Regions from separate parts of the Gottschalkia acidurici 9a genome, predicted to be linked through region 2. Evidence: a T-box and tRNA genes for the amino acid it is inferred to sense, from the RefSeq annotation. Region 2 holds a T-box; the other regions hold tRNA genes.
The links. A T-box is a leader RNA that pairs with one kind of tRNA and senses whether it is charged. The one in region 2 lies ahead of leuS (leucine--tRNA ligase), so its partner is inferred to be a tRNA-Leu.

Region 1 (7,165 bases), 1.2 Mb from region 2:
AAATAGACGATAAAGAAGTTACTGCAGAGATATTTGCTAGAAAGGGAGGTATTTTTGTAGGAATAGAAGAAGTGAAGAACATATTAAAAGATAAAGGTATTGAGATTTGGGCATTAGAGGAAGGTAGTGAATTTGAGCCTAAGGAAACACTCGTTAGAATAAAAGGAAAATATAAAGACTTTGGAATATATGAATCAATTATATTAGGATGTTTAGCAAGTCCAAGTGGATGGGCTACAGCTTCGAGAGAAATAAAAGAAGTGTGTGGAGACAAAGGATTTATATGCTTCGGAACTAGACACGTTCATCCATCTGTAGCACCAGTTATGGAAAGAGCAGCTAGAATAGGAGGAGCTAGTTCACTAAGCAATATATTAGCGGCAAAGATATTAGGAGAAAATGCTACTGGTACACTTCCACACGCATCTTTCTTAGTAGCAGGAGATACTTTAGAAGTAGCAGAAGTTTATAATAATATAATGCCTGAGAACTATAAAAGAATTGTACTAGTAGATACATTTAAAGATGAGGTAGAAGAGTCGCTAAGACTTGCAGAAGCTTTAGGAAAAGATTTATATGGAATAAGATTAGATACTCCAAGTGAGAGAGGTGGAGTAACTCCAGGATTAGTTAAAGAGGTAAGAGCAAAACTAGATATAAATGGGTTTAATTGGGTTAAGATATTTGTATCAGGAGGATTAACACCAGATAAAATAAAGATACTATCAGATGCTGGTGTAGATTCTTTTGGCGTAGGAAGTTACATTTCAGGTGCTCCAGCTATAGATATGACTATGGATATAAAAGAGGTAGATGGAAAGCCGATTGCTAAAAGAGGGAGAATACCTGGAATAGTACATAACCCAAGACTAATAAAGATTGTTTAGTAATAGGGGGAGCTTAGCTTGAACTTTAGAAAAATTATAAGCATAATATTTACAATCTTATTGTCCTTAAGCTTAATATCTTGCAAGGACAATAAGATTGTTGGAAAAGATGGTAATAAAAAAGAAGACCAGATAGATACAACTAATAAAGTTGTTGGTGGTGAAATGATAGTTCCAATAACTCGTACAAAAGCACTAAATCCAATAATAATTGGAGATAGTAGTATGTATTACTTTGATAAGCTTATGTTTGAAGGTTTGTTCAAACTTGATAAGAATTTAGAGCCTAAAGAATTATTAGCAGAAAGTTATAGTATAAATGGAGATGGGAGTATAAATATATCTCTAAGAAAAGATGTTAAATGGCATGATGGTGAAACTTTAAAAAGTTCAGATGTAAAATTCACAGTAGATACAATTAAATATGGACTATCAAATGGAAAACATGCTGGGACTATTCCTGAAATATATAAAAGTGGAGGAATATCAGACATAAATTATATAAAAGATATATATATTTCTGATGACTATAATATGACTATATATTTCGAAGGTGTAGGCAGTAATATATTAGAAATACTAACTTTTCCAATAATACCTGAGCATGCTTTTAGAAATGGAACAACTGAAGATAAAGTAGCTTATGAAAAAGCCCTAGATATAAAAGAATATAAGCCAATAGGTACGGGTCCATATAAACAAGGGAAATATGATAAATTAAAGTCTATAGAATTAAAAGTAAACGACGAATATTGGGGAAGTAAACCATATATAAAAACAATAATAGGAAAAGTATTAAAAGATGAAGAACTTGCGCTAACATCTTTTGAATCGGGACAAGTTGATATTGCGTTTAGCATGGGAGTAGACTGGGAAAAATATTCTCAAGGTGAGAAAGTAAAGGTACATGAATTTCCATCCCAACAATATGAATTTCTAGCATTTAACTTTAAGGATAAAATGTTTGAAGGTGAAAAGGGATTAGCTATTAGAAAAGCCATAGCCTATGGAATAAATAGAGATTCTATAATAAATAAAGTTTATTTAGGACATGCAACAAAGACGGATGTTCCTATTAATCCAAATTCATGGTTAGTCTCTAAAGATGCAAAAAACATATACAAATATAACGTAAAAAAAGCAAGAGATATTCTTGAAAAAGCTGGATGGCAAGATAAAGATGGCGATGGACTATTTGAGGATGAGGATAACAAGAAGATTTCAATAAAGCTTACTACTAATTCATACAATGGACTAAGAACTAGAGCCTTAGACATGATAGCAGAGGATCTAAAAAATATAGGTATTGAGGCTATAAAAGATTACCAACAAATTAATGAAAGTGATATAAATGAAGAGTTAGTAGAAAAAGATTGGACAAATTTTCAAAAAAAAATAAAGACGGGGAAATTTGAAATTGCTCTTTTGGGATGGGAAACATCATTTACACAAGATATTTCTTTTATGTTCAGAAAAGGAAGTCCAGATAACTTTATGAAATATGAAAATCCAGAGATGGATGAATCATTAGATAAAATATATTATTCTCTAACTAAAGAAGAAAAAAGAAGAATTACGGAAAAACACAAAAGATAATAGTAGATGACTTGCCGTATGTTAGCCTATATTTTACTAATGGTGCGGTATTAGGAAATAAAAAGTTACAAGGAGACATCCAATCTAACTTTGTGAATATATATAATAATATTCAAGAATGGTTTATACCTAAAATATATCATACAGAGAGTAAATAAAAACTATCATTGACTTTTATAATAAATAAGGTTAAAATAAATTTACTAACCTTATGCGGATGTGCTGGAACTGGCAGACAGGCACGTTTGAGGGGCGTGTGTCCAAGACATATGGGTTCAAGTCCCATCATCCGCACCATATAAAAAGAAGCGCTGTGTTGTAAGATAACACAGCGCTTTTTTTTAATATGCTGTCCAGCCTGAATCAGCAACTATAGTTGTACCATTTACAAAGCTTGAATCATCTGAGGCTAGAAAAAGTGCTATATTTGCTATTTCTTCAGAAGATCCTGATCTAGGGTTATACCCAGCACCAGACATTGCCTTCTCCATACCAAATTGACTTGGGTTTTTCATACCAACTCCTATTTCAGTTTCTACACCACCAGGGCATATTGCATTGCATCTAATACCTTTATTTGCATACATAAATCCTATATTTTTTGTCAGACCTATTAAGCCAAATTTAGACGCTGTATACGCAGGACCTGCTCTAGAACCATATAGTCCGCCTACAGAAGCAACGTTTATTATATTACATGTACCTTTATCCATCATTAGATTAATAGTTTTTCTACAAAGATATAAGGGACTATTTAAGTTTACATCTATAACTTTATTCCAAAGTTCGTCAGAGACTTCTCCAGCTGGCATCATGTCATCCATAATACCTGCATTATTTACAAGTATATCTATTCTCCCTGACTTATCAAACACTTCGTCTAAGATATTTTCCATGCTATCTTTTTGAGTTACATCACCCTGAAAGGCAACTATAGATCCCTCCAAGTTTTTAGATTCATTTACAAGATCATCAAGCTTTTCTTTTCTTCTAGCTATTGCAAAAACACTTGCACCTTCCTTGGCGAATAGAACAGATATAGCTCTTCCCATTCCTGAACTTGCTCCAGTTACGACTGCTATCTTTCCTTTCAATTTCATAGTTATTCTCCTTTCGTAAATATGGTATTATGATACATTTTAAGTTGTTATAGATTTTTTACCCTTAAAAATAAAAAGGAAACTAAATAAAGTTAATTTTAAAAGGTAAAATCATATTAATCATAGAACATACTAAAATAAAGACTAATAATAATTGGAGATGAGGATGTTGAGAAGACTGACAATCAGAAGAATAAAAAGCTATAAAAGAAAAGAGAAATACATATTAGTAATAATGTTTTTTTTAATAGCACCTTTGGTGAGTATAGTGTTTGGAAAAATAGTTTCTAAAAGAATAATAGTTCCTTATATAAGTAGTAATACAGAAAAAGCTAAAGAAAGTGCAAATAATAATGTAGATAAAGTAGAAAAAATAGCAGAACTAGACGAGCTTGATTTGTATAATATAGAAGTGAAGGAGTTTCTTGATCTTCCTAGCGCAGAGGACTTCTTAAATAAACTAAATCTAGATGGTATCTTAGGATACGTGTCTAAGTCTAATAATAAGTATAAAGTATTTACAAGTATAACTTTTAATAAAAAAGAAGTAGAGGATCAGCTAAAAAAGATAAAAGAGAAATATCCTAATTCAAAAATAAAGTCAATACGAATACAAGGTAAACAACTAGATATAAATGAATCTGATAAAGAAGTGGTAAACACTACGAATCTAATTAATAAAATATACATAGAAGAACTAAGTATGTGGCAAAAAAACATGTCAGAAGCAAACTATGAAGAAATAAAAATAAAGATGAATAAAAATAATACGGAGATAGAGAAAAGTATAGAAAAATATTCTGATAAAATAAATAATGATGATTTAAAAAACCTATATTCAATATTAAAAGAGAATGTAGACAATAGAAAAAAGCAGTTAATGAATTCGATACTAAAAATACGGAAAGTGTTAAGAAAACATACTTTAGCTTTATAAAAGACTTCTTCAATTATATAAATAATTATAAAATATAAAAATGAAAGCATATAGATGATGAAAAAGTGTGGAGAGGTAAGAAATAATAAAAAATACTTAAGAATAAGAAGCTATTCTGATGAGAACAGTTAAAATGCTATAAAACTGCTCATAGAGGGATTTGAAAAATGTTAAAGTAAAGAAGTAATATATAAGTATATTGTATACAATGTTAAACGATATATATTATATACAATAAAATTAAGACAGATATATAATGAAAACGGTGAAGAAGTAAGAAATAATAATAAATACTTAAGAATAAGAAGCTATTCTGATGAGAAGGGTAGAAATACCGTAAAACTACTTATAGAGAAATTTGAAAAATTCTAATATAATGTTAGAACAAAGAATAATGTAGCAATATGTAAGATATTCTGTATACATTTTAAAATACCATGTACTATATATATAATAATATGTATAATAATAATACGGGTATCATAAGATAATTTAAATTAAGATATAATCTTAAAGATAAAGAAAAAACTTATTCAGATGGTTTTTACTACCATCTGAATTTTATGCAGTATAAGCAACCAATTTAAATTAACAATTTTATTTGTTTGCTTATGCTGAACCAATCCTTAAGCTTATAAAGTCAAACTAAATTAACTTAAATTTAACCAAAACTGAATAGAAGTATGAGAATATAGGCTATTGGATAAATATACACACACACAAATTTTAAAAAAGTTTAGAAGAGGTGAATAAAATGGGTTTAAAAAGCTTTAAAGGTGGAATACATCCAGAGTATTCTAAAAGCTTTACAGAAAAAGTTGCTTTGGAGAAGGCCAAAGAACCTAAAATGGTAACGTTACCACTGCAACAGCATATTGGTGCACCTTGTGAACCAATAGTTAAAGTAGGAGATAGCGTTAAGATAGGGCAGAAAATTGGGGAAGCTTCAGGATTTGTATCAGCAGCAGTTCATTCAAGTATATCAGGTACTGTGAAGAAAATAGCAGAAGTAGATACACCCAATGGAAAAATATTGTCAGTAATAATTGAATCAGACGGTACAGATGCAGTTCATGAAAGTGTTAAACCAAAAGGAAGTTTAGATAAACTTACTAAAGATGAAATCGTTAACATCATCAAAGAAGCAGGAATAACGGGCTTAGGAGGAGCAAGTTTCCCTACACATGTAAAACTGTCACCACCACCAGAGAAAAAGGTAGATACTGTTGTATTAAATGGTGCAGAATGTGAACCTTTTTTAACTGCTGACCACAGATTAATGTTAGAACAACCTGAAAAAGTAATATTTGGTTTAAAAGCAATTATGAAAGCAGTTGGAGTAACCAAAGGAAGTATCGGAGTTGAAGATAACAAAAAAGATGCTATAGAAGCTCTGAAAAAAGCTGCAGCAAATGAGCCAAATATAGAAATTGTTGAACTTGAGACGAAATATCCTCAAGGAGATGAAAAAAGACTTATAGATGCCACTACAGGAAGAAAAGTACCAGTGGGTGGACTTCCAATGGATGTTGGAGTAGTAGTTAATAATGTTGGTACAGCAGCGGCAGTTGCTACAGCTATACAAACAGGTATGCCACTAATAGAAAGAATAGTTACTATAACAGGCGGTGCAATAAATACACCTAAAAACTTAATAGTAAAGCTAGGAACACCTTTTAAAGAAGTTATAGAACAATGTGGTGGATACAAAGGAACACCAGGTAAAATTATAATGGGTGGACCTATGATGGGTGGAGCTCAGTTTACTGATGAAGTTCCTGTTATAAAAGGTACTTCAGGTATATTAGTACTATCAGAAGAGCAAGCAAAAATCCCAGAGGCACAACAATGCATAAGATGTGGGAAATGTGTTGAAGTCTGTCCAGTAAATTTACAACCAGTATCTATAAGACAACTTTCAGTAAAAGAGAGACACGAGGAGACAGAAAAACTCAATGTACTTAGTTGTATAGAGTGCGGATCATGTTCATTTATTTGTCCGGCTAAAATACCACTATTACAATCAATTAAAGTTTCTAAGCAAGATCTTTTAGCTAGAAAGAGAAAATCTAAGTAATCAAGAAATAGGAGGGAGACAAATGGAAAATAGATTATTCGGATCATCTTCTCCACACATATTATCAAATGAAACAACTTCTAAGATAATGAGAGATGTATTAATTGCGCTAGCACCGGCTACATTGGCAAGTGTATTTTTCTTTAGATTTGCAGCTCTAAAGTTAATAATTCTTGCAGTAGTATCGGCGGTAGCAACAGAGTATATAATGCAAAAAGCAATGAAAAAACGAGTTACAATAAATGATTATAGTGCTGCAGTAACAGGTCTACTTTTAGCTTTTAATATACCTGCATCGGCACCATGGTGGATACCAGTAATAGGATCAATATTTGCAATAGCTATATGTAAACAGTTATTTGGGGGGATTGGAAACAATTTTATTAACCCTGCATTGGCCGCAAGAGCATTTTTACTAGCCTCTTGGCCGGTAATAATGACTACATGGACAAGTACAGGAGCAGATGCAGTAACAACAGCAAGTCCATTAGCAATATTAAAACCAGGTGGAGAAGCAGTAGGCCAACAATTACCATCACTATGGGATGTATTTATAGGTAATATACCC
Region 2 (7,165 bases):
CAACTGATAAAGAATTTGTGATTATATTTAGGAGTGAATAATTTGAACTATATTATATTCGATTTAGAATTTAATCAAGGCTATAAATATAGAAGAAAGAGCAAGCATAATAAAAGGGACTTAGTAAACCCAAGTTGTCCCTTTGAGATAATTCAAATAGGTGCAGTAAAACTTGATGATAACTTAGAGCTAATTTCTACTCTAGATAGACTAGTTAAACCTGAAATATATACTAATATTCATCACTTTATATCAGAGATGACTGGTATAACTATAGATATGTTGGAGTATGCAAAGTCTTTCAAAGACATCTATAAAGAGTTTGTTGACTTTATAGGAACAGATAGTGTTTTATGCCCTTGGGGTGCAGGTGACATAAGGGAACTAATTAGAAATATCAACTTTCATGGTTTAGATATATCATTAATTCCTAGCCTATATATTGATGTTCAGAAGCATGCATCTAAGCATCTTAATACTCCTAAGGGAAATTGTATAGGTCTAGAAAATGCTGCAAAGGCATTCGATATTCCTATAAAAAATGAATTTCATGATGCCTTCAATGATGCATTTTATACAGCTGAAATATTCAAAAAAATATATAGTAAAGACATTAGTCCTAGCGTTTATAATATGAGTGAAAATAGTAGCAAAAATGTTAGACCACTAAGAATTAAGTCTCAAAAGACAAAACTTGATTTTGATAGCTTGGTAAAGCAGTTTGAGAAAATGTATAATAAGAAAATGACTAAAAGAGAAAAATCTATTATAAAGTTAGCTTATACAATGGGAAGAACTGGTCAATTTCAGGTTGATGATTCAGAAGAATAATTTTAATCTAAAGAAAAAACTGATATCCCTTATTACCGGGATATCAGTTTTTATCTATTTTACAACTATATTATATATTCTTCCTGCTACATAAATTTCTTTTACGATATTCTTATCTTTTAATAGTTCTGATAGCTTTTCATCTTCTAATACTTTAGATTTTGCTAATTCTGCAGTAGCATCCTTAGGAACTAATATCTTCCCTCTTACTTTTCCATTTATCTGAACAGCCATTTCGATAGTATCATCAACAGTTTTTGAATCATCCCATTTTGGCCACTCTGTTTCATTTAACATTCCACTATATCCCACTATTTCCCATAGTTCTTCAGTAATATGAGGTGCTGAAGGATTTAAAAGAGTTATGAATGTTTTAAATTCAGCTTTATTAACTTTACCTATATTATTAAATTCATTTAATAATGACATTAAGCTTGCTATAGCTGTATTGAATTTCATTGCTTCAAAATCTTGTGTAACTTTCTTTATAGTCTTATGCATACTAGTTTCTAATTCTTTAGAGTATTCTTCACCTTCGACTAGTATATCTTGTAACTTCCATACTCTCTCTAAGAATCTTCTACATCCTTTTACTCCATTATCTGACCAAGATACACTCTTCTCAAAGTCTCCAATAAACATTTCATAAGTTCTTAATGTATCTGCACCGTGTTCATCTACAACTTCATCTGGATTAATTACATTTCCTCTTGATTTAGACATCTTTTCATTATTATTTCCTAATATCATACCATGAGAAGTTCTCTTTTGATACGGTTCTGGAGTAGGCACTATACCGTAATCGAATAAGAACTTATGCCAGAATCTAGAATATAGCAAATGAAGGGTAGTATGCTCCATTCCTCCGTTATACCAGTCAACAGGTACCCAATAATCTAAGTTTTCTTTACTAGCTAATTCTTTATCATTATGTGGATCTGTATATCTTAAGAAATACCATGATGATCCAGCCCATTGTGGCATTGTATCCGTTTCTCTTTTTGCACTTCCTCCACATTTTGGACAAGTAGTGTTTATCCAATCAGAAATTTTTGCTAATGGTGACTCTCCGTTATCTGTTGGCTCATAGCTTTCTACTTCTGGAAGTGTTAATGGAAGCTCACTTTCTGGAAGTGGTACTATACCACATTTGTCACAGTGTACCATAGGAATAGGTTCACCCCAATATCTTTGTCTTGAGAACACCCAGTCTCTTAACTTATAGTTGGTTTTTCTTTGTCCTATTCCTTTTTCTTCTAAGTAATTAGCTATTTTCTCTTTTGCTTCATTTACTGATAACCCATCTATTATATCTGAATTTATAAGAGTACCATTTTCTGTTTCTGTAAATGGAGCTTCCTCTACATTTCCACCCGATATAACTTCAACTATAGGAAGTCCAAACTTTTTAGCAAACTCCCAGTCTCTACTATCGTGCCCTGGAACCGCCATTATTGCACCTGTACCGTAACTCATAAGTACATAATCTGAAATCCATATAGGTATTTCTTTTCCAGTCGCAGGATTTATAGCTTTTATACCCTCTATTTCTACTCCTGTTTTATCTTTTGCTAATTCTGTTCTTTCAAAATCTGATTTTTTACTTGCAAACTCTTGATATTCCTCAATTTTGTCCATGTTATTTATTTTATCTTTTAGCGTTTCTATAACTGGATGCTCTGGAGATATAACCATGTAAGTTACACCATATAATGTATCTGGTCTAGTAGTGTAAATTTTCAGCTTTTCTCCTCCTGATACTTCAAAGTCAACTTCCATACCTTCTGACTTTCCTATCCAGTTTTTTTGTTGTATCTTAACTCTATCTATATAATCTACTAAGTCTAAGTCTTTTATAAGTCTCTCTGCATACTCTGTTATTTTAAGCATCCATTGAGTTTTAACTTTTCTCGTTACCTCTGTACTACAACGTTCACAAGCTCCATTTACAACTTCCTCATTTGCTAAGCCTACTTTACAATCTGGACACCAGTTAATAGATGCTTCTTTTTTATATGCTAAGCCCTTTTCAAATAATTTTAAAAATATCCATTGTGTCCATTTATAGTATTCAGGATGTGTTGTATTTATTTCTCTAGACCAGTCAAAAGATAATCCTAATGATTTTAATTGTGACTTAAATCTAGATACATTTTGCTCTGTTACTATCTTAGGATGTATTTTATTTTTTATAGCATAGTTTTCTGTAGGAAGCCCAAACGCGTCCCATCCCATTGGATATAGTACATTATATCCTTGCATTCTTCTTTTTCTCGAAACTATGTCAAGCGCTGTATATGGTCTTGGATGACCCACATGAAGTCCTTGTCCTGAAGGATAAGGAAATTCTATTAATGCGTAAAATTTAGGCTTTGTTTTATCTTCTAAAGCATGAAATGTTCCTTTTTCATCCCATATATCCTGCCATTTTTTTTCAATCTGTTTTGGATTATATTCTTTCACCTGAAGTTTTCCTCCTTAAATATATTAGTGTTTAAAGTTTCTAACAGTTTATATCGACATTTGCAAAAAATAAAACCCTTCTACTCTTATAGAGACGAAGGGTTTGTTCGCGGTACCACTCTATTTGACAGCAATTTTTACTATCCACTCAAAAGACTATAACGGGTCAATCCGACTAAGACTACTATACTTTCATCCTAGTAAGCTCAGAGACGAGTTCAGATGTAGTTATTACTATTTTCCACCTATCAATAGCTCTCTATAAATAACTTTCAACCTACTATTTCTCTTCAATGCAAATGTATCATTTTTAATGTATTTTATCAAACTTCTTACTAAAAATCAATTTTAATATGTCTATTAATTCAATTATATCCATGTTAACAATATTATATTATTTTATCATTTAGTAAAATCATATGAATGTGATCTTCCCACTTACCATTTATCTTTAAATATTTATGTGCTAGTCCTTCATTTTGGAATCCTAATTTTTCTACTACTCTTATAGATCGCTTATTTCTTGGCATTATATTTGCTTCTATTCTATGTAAGCCATATTCATTAAATATTATTTCAATTCCCTTATTTATAGCCTCTGTTATATATCCATTATTTGTTTCATCCTTATCTAACTTATATCCTAAATTACAAGATAAGAAAACACCTCTTATAATATTACTGAAAGCTATATTTCCTATAACTCTATTATAATCATTTTTTTTAAATATCCATAATCTTAAAAGTTTGTAGTCTTTGATATCTTTTAAATCTCTAGATAATTGATTTTTTTGAAGATTTAACGAATAAAATATCTCTTTTCGCTCGGGTTCCCATTCTCTCAAAAACTCTCTATTTCTCTCATAATAATCTAATACTAGTTCTCCATATGACTCGTCTAGTACTTTCAACTCTAATCTTTCTGTTTCATATCCAACAGTCATCTTTACACCATCCATAATTTTGTTTATATTGTTTGCTTGATTTATTATATCACTAAAATTAAAAGATTATAAAAAAAAGATATTCACAGTTTTTAAAAGTGAATATCTTTTTTTTATATATACTTTTATGGTTTTCTATATCTCTTTATTCTTACATATGAAGAAAGATATTAAGTATGATATAATTCCTACTATGCTAATGATTAATAAACTCAATATTATTATAGTGATTTTACTACTCATAGCAAAGTCTAATATATTATTTAATTTTTCGATTATAAAACTGCTGCTACTTAGTAGCGAAGGTAGGAAGAATACAAGGAACGCAGGCATCATATATAATAACATAGATAGCATTCTACCTTTTTCAACTCCAAATTTATAATACATAGGATATTGAAGAAAACAAATTATTGTTGCTAATGTCCCTGTTAAACACATAGCTCCTACTTCTAAAGTATCTATCTTGCCTATATTATAGTAATACGCTATAACACTTCCATTTATTATCCACACAATAATCATCAAACTAATTAAGTATAGATATCTTCCTAATACCATACTTGAGATTTTAGAAGGAAACATATAATACATCTTTTCACACTTTTCATTACTTGTAATGCTAAACGGATATGTTACCATAATTACTAAAAGGAAAAACATATACCCTATTCCAACTGTAGGTGAATTACTCAAAAACATCATAACAGCTACGAATGGAAGCATTACATAATATCTTAGCGATTTGTTCATAAGTCTAACATCAAGCTTAAAATAATTTATAGAATTCACTATATTTCCTCCTTTACACCATTTATATGAAATACTACAATATCATCAATAGAAGGTTTTTCGTACAACATATCATTTTCTATATATTTTTTATCTTTAGAATAAATAAGTCCCTCAAATCCAACACTAGATTTTTTATATCCAACTAACTTTTCTTTTATATCTAATGTTAAGTCTTCTACTCCTCCTTTAATTAATAAGTAATTCTCTAAAATATTATCTTTTGTATCATTAAATATAATTTTTCCATCATCTATAAAGTAAAGATAGTCCGCTATTTTTTCTAAATCACTCATTATGTGTGTAGAAAATAGTACACTGTTTTCGCCATCTGATATATATTCTTGAAGAAGTTCTAATATTTCATCTCTAATTACAGGATCAAGTCCACTTGTTGGTTCATCCAATATAAGTAATTTTGTTTCTCTAGACAGTACACTTGCAAACATTAGTCTCATTTTCATACCTTTTGAAAAGTCTTTAACTTTTTTATCATATGGTAATTTCCATTTTTCCATGTATTCCTTAAATTTCACTTCATCGAATGTTTTATAAAATCCCTTAAAAGTATTAATTATATCTTTCGCTTTAAAAGACTCCGGAAAATAACATTCATCTGCGATAAATCCTATTATTTCTTTAAATGATATATTATCATCTGAATACTTTTTTTCGAATACAGTTATTTCTCCACTATCTCTTTTTAATTGTTCCATTATAAGTTTTATAGTAGTAGTTTTACCCGCTCCATTTTGACCTATATATCCCAAAATATATCCTTTAGGTAATTTTAAGTTAATGTTCTGTAGACTAAAGTTACTAAATTTTTTGTTCAATTTTTTTATTTCAAGTGCATACATACTCATCACTCCCTCATTAAATTCTCTAAAATCATTATTAATTCTTCATTTGATATATTTGCTATTCTCGCATTTTCTATAGCGACGGTAAATGAATCCTCTATACGCCTCAAGTACTGTTCTCTTACCATTTCGTTGTCCTTAGGAAGCACAAAAGTTCCCTTCCCTCTCATAGTAGAAACGAATCCTTCTTCCTCTAGATCAGAATAAGCTCTTGTAGTCGTAATAACACTTATTCCCAAATCCTTTGCAAGTTGGCGTATGGAAGGTAAAAATTCATTTTCAGCAATTTTACCAGACATTATTTGCTCTTTAATTTGTACTTTAATTTGTTCATAAATAGGTAAATCAGATTTATTAGAAATGAGTATCTTCAATAGTCAATACCTCCTTGCCTACTGTATATATCTCATTATATACAGTAGTATGTTTATTGTCAATATATCTTTCATTAAAGTCTACTTAATCATATAAATAGTATTCTAACAATAAGTGCAATTTACTTAATTAGTAATAATAATAATAATTTATAGAACGTCCTACCTTTCTTTATAAAAGAGCAAAAATTTTACTATCTTTTATGTTATAATTGTTTTATTCTATATAAATCCATGCTTGGAGGTATCTTATGAAAGGTAAAAAACGAATATCAATTATTTTGCTTGTACTTTTATTATTCTTAGGTTATCGTTTATTTCCACAAATCTTTAGTTCTAATAAACAAACTAAAACTAACTTTATTATGGGAACTATAATTAACTTAACTATATATGATAAAGTTTCTGACGATGTTTTTAGTGGTGCTTTTGATGTTATTAGAGATATTGAAAATAAAATGAGTTTAAATATTGATGGAAGTGAACTTAACAGTGTAAATAAAAGTTCTGGAAAGTCTTCCGTGAGTGTATCTGATGAAACAGCTTATGTTATAAATAGAAGTTTAGAGTATTCTAAATTATCAAATGGTCACTTTGATATTACGATAGGCCCATTGGTTCAACTTTGGGGAATAGGAACTGAAAATGCTAAACTTCCTACAGAAGATGAAATTAATAATCTTCTTCCTAAGGTTGGTTATGAAAGATTATCTGTATCTGGTAATAATGTCAAACTTGAGGATGAAGGTATGATAGTGGATTTAGGTAGCATTGCTAAGGGTTATGCTGCTGATGAAGTAGCTAGATATCTGGAGTCCAAAGGAGTTAAAAGAGCTATTGTTGATTTAGGTGGAAATATATATGTGCTAGGAAGCAAAGATGAATCTATTCCTTGGAC
Region 3 (7,165 bases), 1.2 Mb from region 2:
GTACACTTAATAATAGGGCAATAGATTTGATAAGATCGATAATAGAATTTAAGTCTAGTGTCTTATCTAATGTTTTATCATGCAAAATGTTTACGACTAACTATCCATTGATGATAGATCATATTTTAAGGGAAGCTAAGTTATATTTACGAATGATTACTAAGCTTCAGAAAAGAGAAAATATCGACATAGAAAAAGAAATTTATGGTCAGGAGTTATTCTGGAATAAAATGATGGCAGATCACTCTAAATTTATACGTGGATTACTAGATCCTACTGAAGAAAACTTAATCAAATTAGCTGATGACTTTGCCAAAGAATTTGATAAATTAACAAAAGAACTGAAAGCAGCTATTGACAAGTCTCTGCCAACGGATAAGATTACTGATGCAATATTTGAAGCTACAAAGAAAGTTCATAATTTTAATACACAAAGTACAAAAGGAATACTAGACTGTGAAATAAGATCTATAATAATTCCTTTACTAGGAGATCACGTACTTCGTGAAGCGAATCATTTCATAAGACTATTAAAAAGTTTTCAGGAAGAGGATTAATTCTGTATTGCAATAAAACTAAAGGAGATAAAAAAGGTCATAATTAACTACTTAAGTAGTTAATTATGACCTTTTTTAATGTCTATGATTTTTTAATCGTCCTAAATATCTCTTTTATAAAAGATTTTTATTCTGTGGACAAAGATTTTCCTTCTTTTTCGAAAAAGCTAACAAAATACACAGATAGTATTATAAGTATTCCACCTAAAACTTGAGTAATATTGATACTTTCTTTTAATATGAAGAAACTAGCTACCACAGCAACTAAAGGTATTATATTTATAAATAGTGATGTAGAAGATGCACCTAATTGACCTAAGGCGTATACATATGTGCAATATTCAAGAGCAGAACAAGGAATAAATACTAAAAAATATTAATACATATGATAGCATAATGTATTTGTTTAAATTAAAAGGGAGGAATAATATGCTATCAAGTAATGAATTTATAAGACGATCTTTAGAGATACATCTATTCTTTGCTAGAATTATGAAAGAGCATTCGTTTTTTTTACAATTAAGTTTTACACCAAGAGATGCAAGTTTTTCTAGACGTGCAGATGAACTTAGAATGGAGTTTGATAAGCTTCTATGGGAGGTTGTTTGTTTATCAAACGGTGTTGTAAGTTCCAGTGTTATTAATTCAGGAGAAATAGTAACGCCATATACATTAAGAGCTGAAAATGTATCTTCATATCTTACTGGCGTAAACATACCAGAGTATATTACAAAGGCAGAAATGGAGTTAAGAGCAGGAACATGTAAAAATTTTGACCCTGCATTTGAACGTGCTATATGTGCACTCAATGATAAGGCAATAAAATTAATAAGGGATATAATAGACTTTAAGTCTAATGTTTTATCGAATGTCTTATCATGCAATATGTTTACATCCAACTATCCTTCTCTAATTGATCATATTATGAGAGAGGCTAAGTTATACTTACGAATGATTATTAAACTTCAAAAAAGAGAAAGGATTGACTTGAAAAAAGAAAACTATGGTCAAGAATTATTCTGGAATAGGATTATGGCGGATCATTCCAAATTCATACGCGGATTATTAGACCCAGATGAAGATGATTTAATAAATATAGCTAATAACCTCGCTAATGAATTTGATGAATTAACAAAAGAACTGAAAGAAGCTATTGATAAATCCTTGCCAATTGATGATATTACTGATTCAATTCTTAAAGCTGCAAATAAAGAGGTTGATTTTAATACACAAGGTATAGAAGGAATATTAGACTGTAAAATCAAATCTATAATAATACCTTTACTAGGAGATCACGTACTTCGTGAAGCGAATTACTTTGTAAGATTATTAAAGAGCTTTCAGAGAGAGGATTAATTTTATATTACAATAATACTAAAGGATATAAAAAGGTCATAATTAACTAATCTTAAGTAGTCAATTATGACCTTTTTTAATGCCTATTATTTTCTAATCATCCTAAACGTTTCTTTTACAAAAAACTTTTATTCTGTGGATAGAGATTTTTCTTCTTTTTCGAAAAAAGCTAACAAAATACACAGATAGTATTATAAGTATTCCACCTAAAATTTGAGTAATGTTGATACTTTCTTTTAATATAAAGAAACTAGCTACCACAGCAACTAAAGGTATTATATTTATAAATAGTGATGTAGAAGATGCACCTAATTGACCTAAGGCGTATACATATGTGCAATATCCAAGAGCAGAACAAAATACTCCTAAATAAAGTATGTTAAGAACGATTACTCCATCTATATCTGATAAATTAGTTTTTTCGAAAAATATGAATGGTATAAAAAATATAGTTCCAAATAACTCTTGGTAAAATACTACAGCTAATTGTGAGTATTTTTCATAGAGTTTTTTCGTAGATAAGGTGTAAACAACCCAACATCCAACGGCACCAAACATAAGGATATAACCTTTAGTATAGTTATGAGAAGCTACAGAGGAAAGATTTTTAAAATCTATATCAACTATTAAAAGAACACCTATAAAAGATAAAATTATACTTATTACTTTTACTTTACTTAATTTAGTTTTGAAGAATATAGATTCAAGTATCAATGTAGCTATAGGCACCGTAGCAGTTATTAAAGAAGCACTAGAGGCAGGAAGTATCTTGACACCATTATTCTCAAATGCGAAATATAAAGTTATACCTATAAGACCTGCTAAGGCTAAGTAAGGTAAATCTCTTTTGCTTACACTTAGATCTGTTTTCATTAATTTTGTAGCTATAAATAATACCAATGATGCAATTAAAAACCTACTAAATCCTAGAGTCATAGGGGGTACTACCTTAACTGAGGTTTTTATACTCAAAAAAGATAGTCCCCAAAGAATGGTCGTAAAAATTGCACTTATTATTGCTAATGATCTTTTGTTTTTTGTCACCATCTTAACATATTCCTTTCGTAATAAATATTGAGTATTTTTTCTGGCATATAACAGTATAAACTTAGAAATTTTTTTGTAAATGTTACTTATTAAATTAGAGTTTTTTAAAAAATAGTATTGACTTTTTCGACAAAAATGTTATAATTATTTTTGTCGGTAAGGCAATTAAAAAATAATATGCGGAAATGGCGGAATTGGCAGACGCGCTAGACTTAGGATCTAGTGCCGCAAGGCGTGGGGGTTCAAGTCCTCTTTTCCGCACCAGTTGACCAATGGATGATCCATTGGTTTTTTTGCATATAATAATAGCAATATTTAGATTACTTTTATGATATAATGAAGGGTAAGGATAGACACTGGTGATTTTTATGATATAATAGAATGGTTAAAAAACTGCAGATAAAATAGAAGATCACAGTATATGATACTTATTAAATTATAAACTACCTATGAATGAGGAGGAACATAAATGAGTTCAAAAATTGAAAAAAAAGAAAATAATAAAGTAACTTTAAAAATCGAAGTAAGTTACGAAGAGTTCGAAAAGGAAGTACAACAAGCATATAACAGAAGTAAAGGAAGATTCAATATACCAGGATTCAGAAAAGGAAAAGTTCCAAGAAAAATTATAGAAACAAACTATGGTGAAGGTGTATTCTACGAAGATGCTATAAATGGTATATTCCCTAAAGTATATGACGAAGCTATAAAAGAACATGGACTAGATACAATAGATAGACCATCTTTAGACTTAGACCAAATAGAAAAAGGAAAGCCAGTAGTATTCATAGTAGAAGTAGAAGTAAAACCTGAAGTTAAATTAGGTGAATATAAGGGTATAGAAGTAGAGAAAAAAGAATATAATGTAACAGAAGAAGATATAGATGCAGAGCTTAAAAATATCCAAGAAAGAAATGCTAGACTTGTAGAAGTTGAGGACAGAGCATCTCAAGAAGGAGATACTTTAACTATAGACTACTCAGGATTCATCGGAGAAGAGCAATTTGAAGGTGGTACAGCTAAAAATCAACCACTAGAACTAGGTTCAAACAGCTTTATCCCAGGATTTGAAGAACAACTAGTTGGAAAAAATGCTGGTGAAGAAGTAGACGTTAAAGTAAACTTCCCAGAAGACTACCATGCACTAGACCTAGCTGGAAAAGAAGCTATATTCAAAGTAAAAATTCACGAAATAAAATTAAAAGAGCTACCATCACTTGATGATGAATTAGCTAAAGATGTAAGTGAATTTGATACATTAGAAGAATTAAAAGCTGATCTAAAGAGTAAGCTAGAAGAAGGAGCAGAAAAAAGAGAGAAAGCTGAATTTGAAAATTCAACTATAGAAAAAGTTTGTGAATTATCAGAAGTTGAAGTTCCAGAGGTTTTAGTTGAAAGACAAATAGATAGTAGTGTACAAGATTTTGCTTATAGACTAAGATTCCAAGGTTTAGAGCTAGAGAGATACTTAGAGTTAACTGGAACAAAAATACAAGATTTCAGAGAGCAATTTAGAGAAGATGCACAAAAATTAGTAAAAGGTGATTTAGTTCTAGAAGCTATAGCAGAAAAAGAAGGAATTGAAGCTAGTGAGGAAGAATTAAATACAGAACTAGAAAATATTGCAAAACAATACAAACAAGAATTAGAACAAGTTAAAAAACATTTACAGATGAAGATTTAGAATATATAAAAATGGGAATAATTAAGAAAAAGGCTATAGAACTATTAATGGAAAATGTTAAAATAGCCTAAATATTACTAAAGAAATAAATTACAGGAGGGGATATTGTGGCTTTAGTACCAGTAGTTGTTGAACAAACCGGCAGAGGAGAAAGATCATATGACATTTACTCTAGACTGCTAAAAGATAGAATCATATTTATCAGTGACGAAATAAATGACGTAACTGCTAGCCTTGTAGTAGCACAACTTTTATTCCTAGAATCTGAAGATCCAGATAAAGATATACAGATGTATATAAACAGTCCTGGTGGGTCTATAACATCTGGGTTTGCTATATATGACACTATGCAGTATATAAAACCTGATGTTTCAACTACATGCATAGGTATGGCAGCTAGTATGGGAGCATTCCTACTTGCTGCTGGAGCTAAAGGTAAGAGATTTGCATTACCAAATGCAGAAGTAATGATACACCAGCCACTTGGGGGAACTAGAGGTCAAGCTGAAGACATCAAGATACATGCAGAAAGAATAATCAAAACAAGAGAGCAACTTAACCAGATACTGAGTGAAAGAACAGGTCAACCTCTAGAAAGAATAGAAAAAGATACTGATAGAGATAACTTCATGAGTGCTGAAGAAGCAAAAGAATATGGACTAATAGATGAAGTTATAGTTCGTGGAAAATAGTTAGTGAAACTAACTATTATCTTAAAAAAGAGGTGAATTAACGATGGCAAAGATTGAAGAAAAGCAACTAAAATGCTCTTTTTGTGGAAAAACTCAGGAGCAAGTTAGAAGACTTGTAGCAGGACCAAATGTGTTTATATGTGATGAATGTATAGACTTATGTCAAGAGATAATAGAAGAAGAGTTTGAAGTTGATTTCGAAGTTGATTTTACTGAATTACCAAAACCATCGGAAATAAAAGAAACTCTAGATGAATATGTAATACAACAGGAAAAAGCAAAGCGTGCATTAGCTGTTGCAGTATATAATCACTATAAAAGAATAAATAAGAAATCTTCAAACAATGATATAGAGTTACAAAAAAGTAATATAGTAATGATAGGGCCAACAGGATCAGGAAAGACATTACTTGCTCAGACCTTAGCTAAGATACTAAATGTACCATTTGCTATCGCTGATGCAACTTCTTTAACAGAAGCAGGATACGTTGGGGAAGATGTTGAAAATATTATTTTAAAGCTGATACAAGCGGCAGATTATGATGTAGAAAGAGCAGAGAAAGGTATAATCTACATTGATGAGATAGATAAAATAGCTAGAAAATCAGAAAACCCTTCTATAACTAGGGATGTTAGTGGTGAAGGAGTACAACAAGCATTACTAAAGATTCTAGAAGGAACAGTAGCAAGTGTACCACCACAAGGTGGAAGAAAGCATCCTCATCAAGAGTTTATACAAATAGATACTACTAATATACTGTTTATAGTAGGCGGAGCATTTGACGGAATACAGGATGTAGTACAACAAAGAATAGGTAAAAAATCTATGGGATTTGGGGCAGAGATTCAAAGTAAAAATGATAAAGATACAAGTGAACTTTTAAAGAATCTTCAACCGGAAGACCTTTTAAAATTTGGTCTAATACCAGAGTTTGTTGGAAGATTACCAATAATGGTGACTTTAGAACAACTAGATAGAGATGCATTAGTAGATATTCTTACTAAACCTAAAAATGCACTAACTAAGCAATACAAAGAGCTATTAGCTATGGATGGTGTGGAATTAGAGATAGAAAAAGAAGCACTAGAATTAGTTGCAGAAAAGGCAATAGAGAGAAAAACAGGTGCAAGAGGTTTAAGAGGAATCATAGAAGAAATAATGCTAGACATTATGTATGAGATACCATCACGAGAAGATATAGAAAAGTGTATTATAACTAAAGATACTATAAAAGAAAATAAAGAACCAACACTAGTTCTTTCAGAAAAAAGAAAAAACAAATCAACAGAAGAAACAGATGAAGAAACAGCTTAATAAAAGGCCCACGACCTGTGGGCTTTTTATGTTTTTCACTTCTAAACATTGGTAGCTCTAGGTATACATATATGCCTTCCCTGAACAAATTCACTAGGTGATAGGTGAGGGTTAGCTCTTAATAAATCCGAAACTGAAACTGTAAACTTCTCTGCAATACTAGTTAAGTTTTCATTTGCTCTGATTATATAAGAGGTAGTTCCTCTAGGACAAACTGTTGATGGTCTTGATGGTGGAATACACAATTTCTGACCAACTCTTAAATTATTAAAGTTTACGCCTGGGTTTGCCTGAACTAAAGAATTGTATGAGACATTAAAGTTTATAGCGATTTTATGCAAAGTGTCCCCTCTTCTTACTTCATATTCTCTACTTCCAGCAGGGCATCGTCTTTCTCTTCTAGGTATACATATCCTTTGACCTACATGCAATGCGTAAGGATCTACGAAAGGATTAGCCTCTCTAAGTTCTCTAACAGTTAATCCATATTGCTGAGCAATTCTATAGAAGTCGT

Region 1: it has a tRNA-Leu gene. The T-box ahead of leuS (leucine--tRNA ligase) is inferred to sense a tRNA for this amino acid. The anticodon was not compared.
Region 3: it has a tRNA-Leu gene. The T-box ahead of leuS (leucine--tRNA ligase) is inferred to sense a tRNA for this amino acid. The anticodon was not compared.

What each region holds. Positions count from the first base shown of each region.
Region 1 covers NC_018664.1:1,070,190-1,077,354, forward strand. Annotated here, with positions in the region: gene CURI_RS05010 (nicotinate phosphoribosyltransferase) at 1-887, shown strand, start outside; gene CURI_RS05015 (peptide ABC transporter substrate-binding protein) at 906-2,483, shown strand; tRNA gene CURI_RS05020 (tRNA-Leu) at 2,697-2,780, shown strand; gene CURI_RS05025 (SDR family NAD(P)-dependent oxidoreductase) at 2,825-3,583, opposite strand; gene CURI_RS05030 (hypothetical protein) at 3,753-4,520, shown strand; gene rsxC (electron transport complex subunit RsxC) at 5,275-6,597, shown strand; gene CURI_RS05040 (RnfABCDGE type electron transport complex subunit D) at 6,620-7,165, shown strand, end outside.
Region 2 covers NC_018664.1:2,246,597-2,253,761, forward strand. Annotated here, with positions in the region: gene CURI_RS10635 (MFS transporter) at 1-7, shown strand, start outside; gene CURI_RS10640 (3'-5' exonuclease) at 34-831, shown strand; gene leuS (leucine--tRNA ligase) at 886-3,294, opposite strand; T-box leader at 3,382-3,597, opposite strand; gene CURI_RS10650 (GNAT family N-acetyltransferase) at 3,684-4,238, opposite strand; gene CURI_RS10655 (ABC-2 transporter permease) at 4,374-5,030, opposite strand; gene CURI_RS10660 (ABC transporter ATP-binding protein) at 5,030-5,896, opposite strand; gene CURI_RS10665 (GntR family transcriptional regulator) at 5,896-6,267, opposite strand; gene CURI_RS10670 (FAD:protein FMN transferase) at 6,519-7,165, shown strand, end outside.
Region 3 covers NC_018664.1:361,829-368,993, forward strand. Annotated here, with positions in the region: gene CURI_RS01695 (DUF2935 domain-containing protein) at 1-557, shown strand, start outside; gene CURI_RS16475 (EamA family transporter) at 685-918, opposite strand; gene CURI_RS01700 (DUF2935 domain-containing protein) at 987-1,913, shown strand; gene CURI_RS01705 (DMT family transporter) at 2,016-2,960, opposite strand; tRNA gene CURI_RS01710 (tRNA-Leu) at 3,140-3,224, shown strand; gene tig (trigger factor) at 3,430-4,644, shown strand; gene clpP (ATP-dependent Clp endopeptidase proteolytic subunit ClpP) at 4,752-5,336, shown strand; gene clpX (ATP-dependent Clp protease ATP-binding subunit ClpX) at 5,380-6,651, shown strand; gene CURI_RS01730 (LysM peptidoglycan-binding domain-containing protein) at 6,693-7,165, opposite strand, start outside.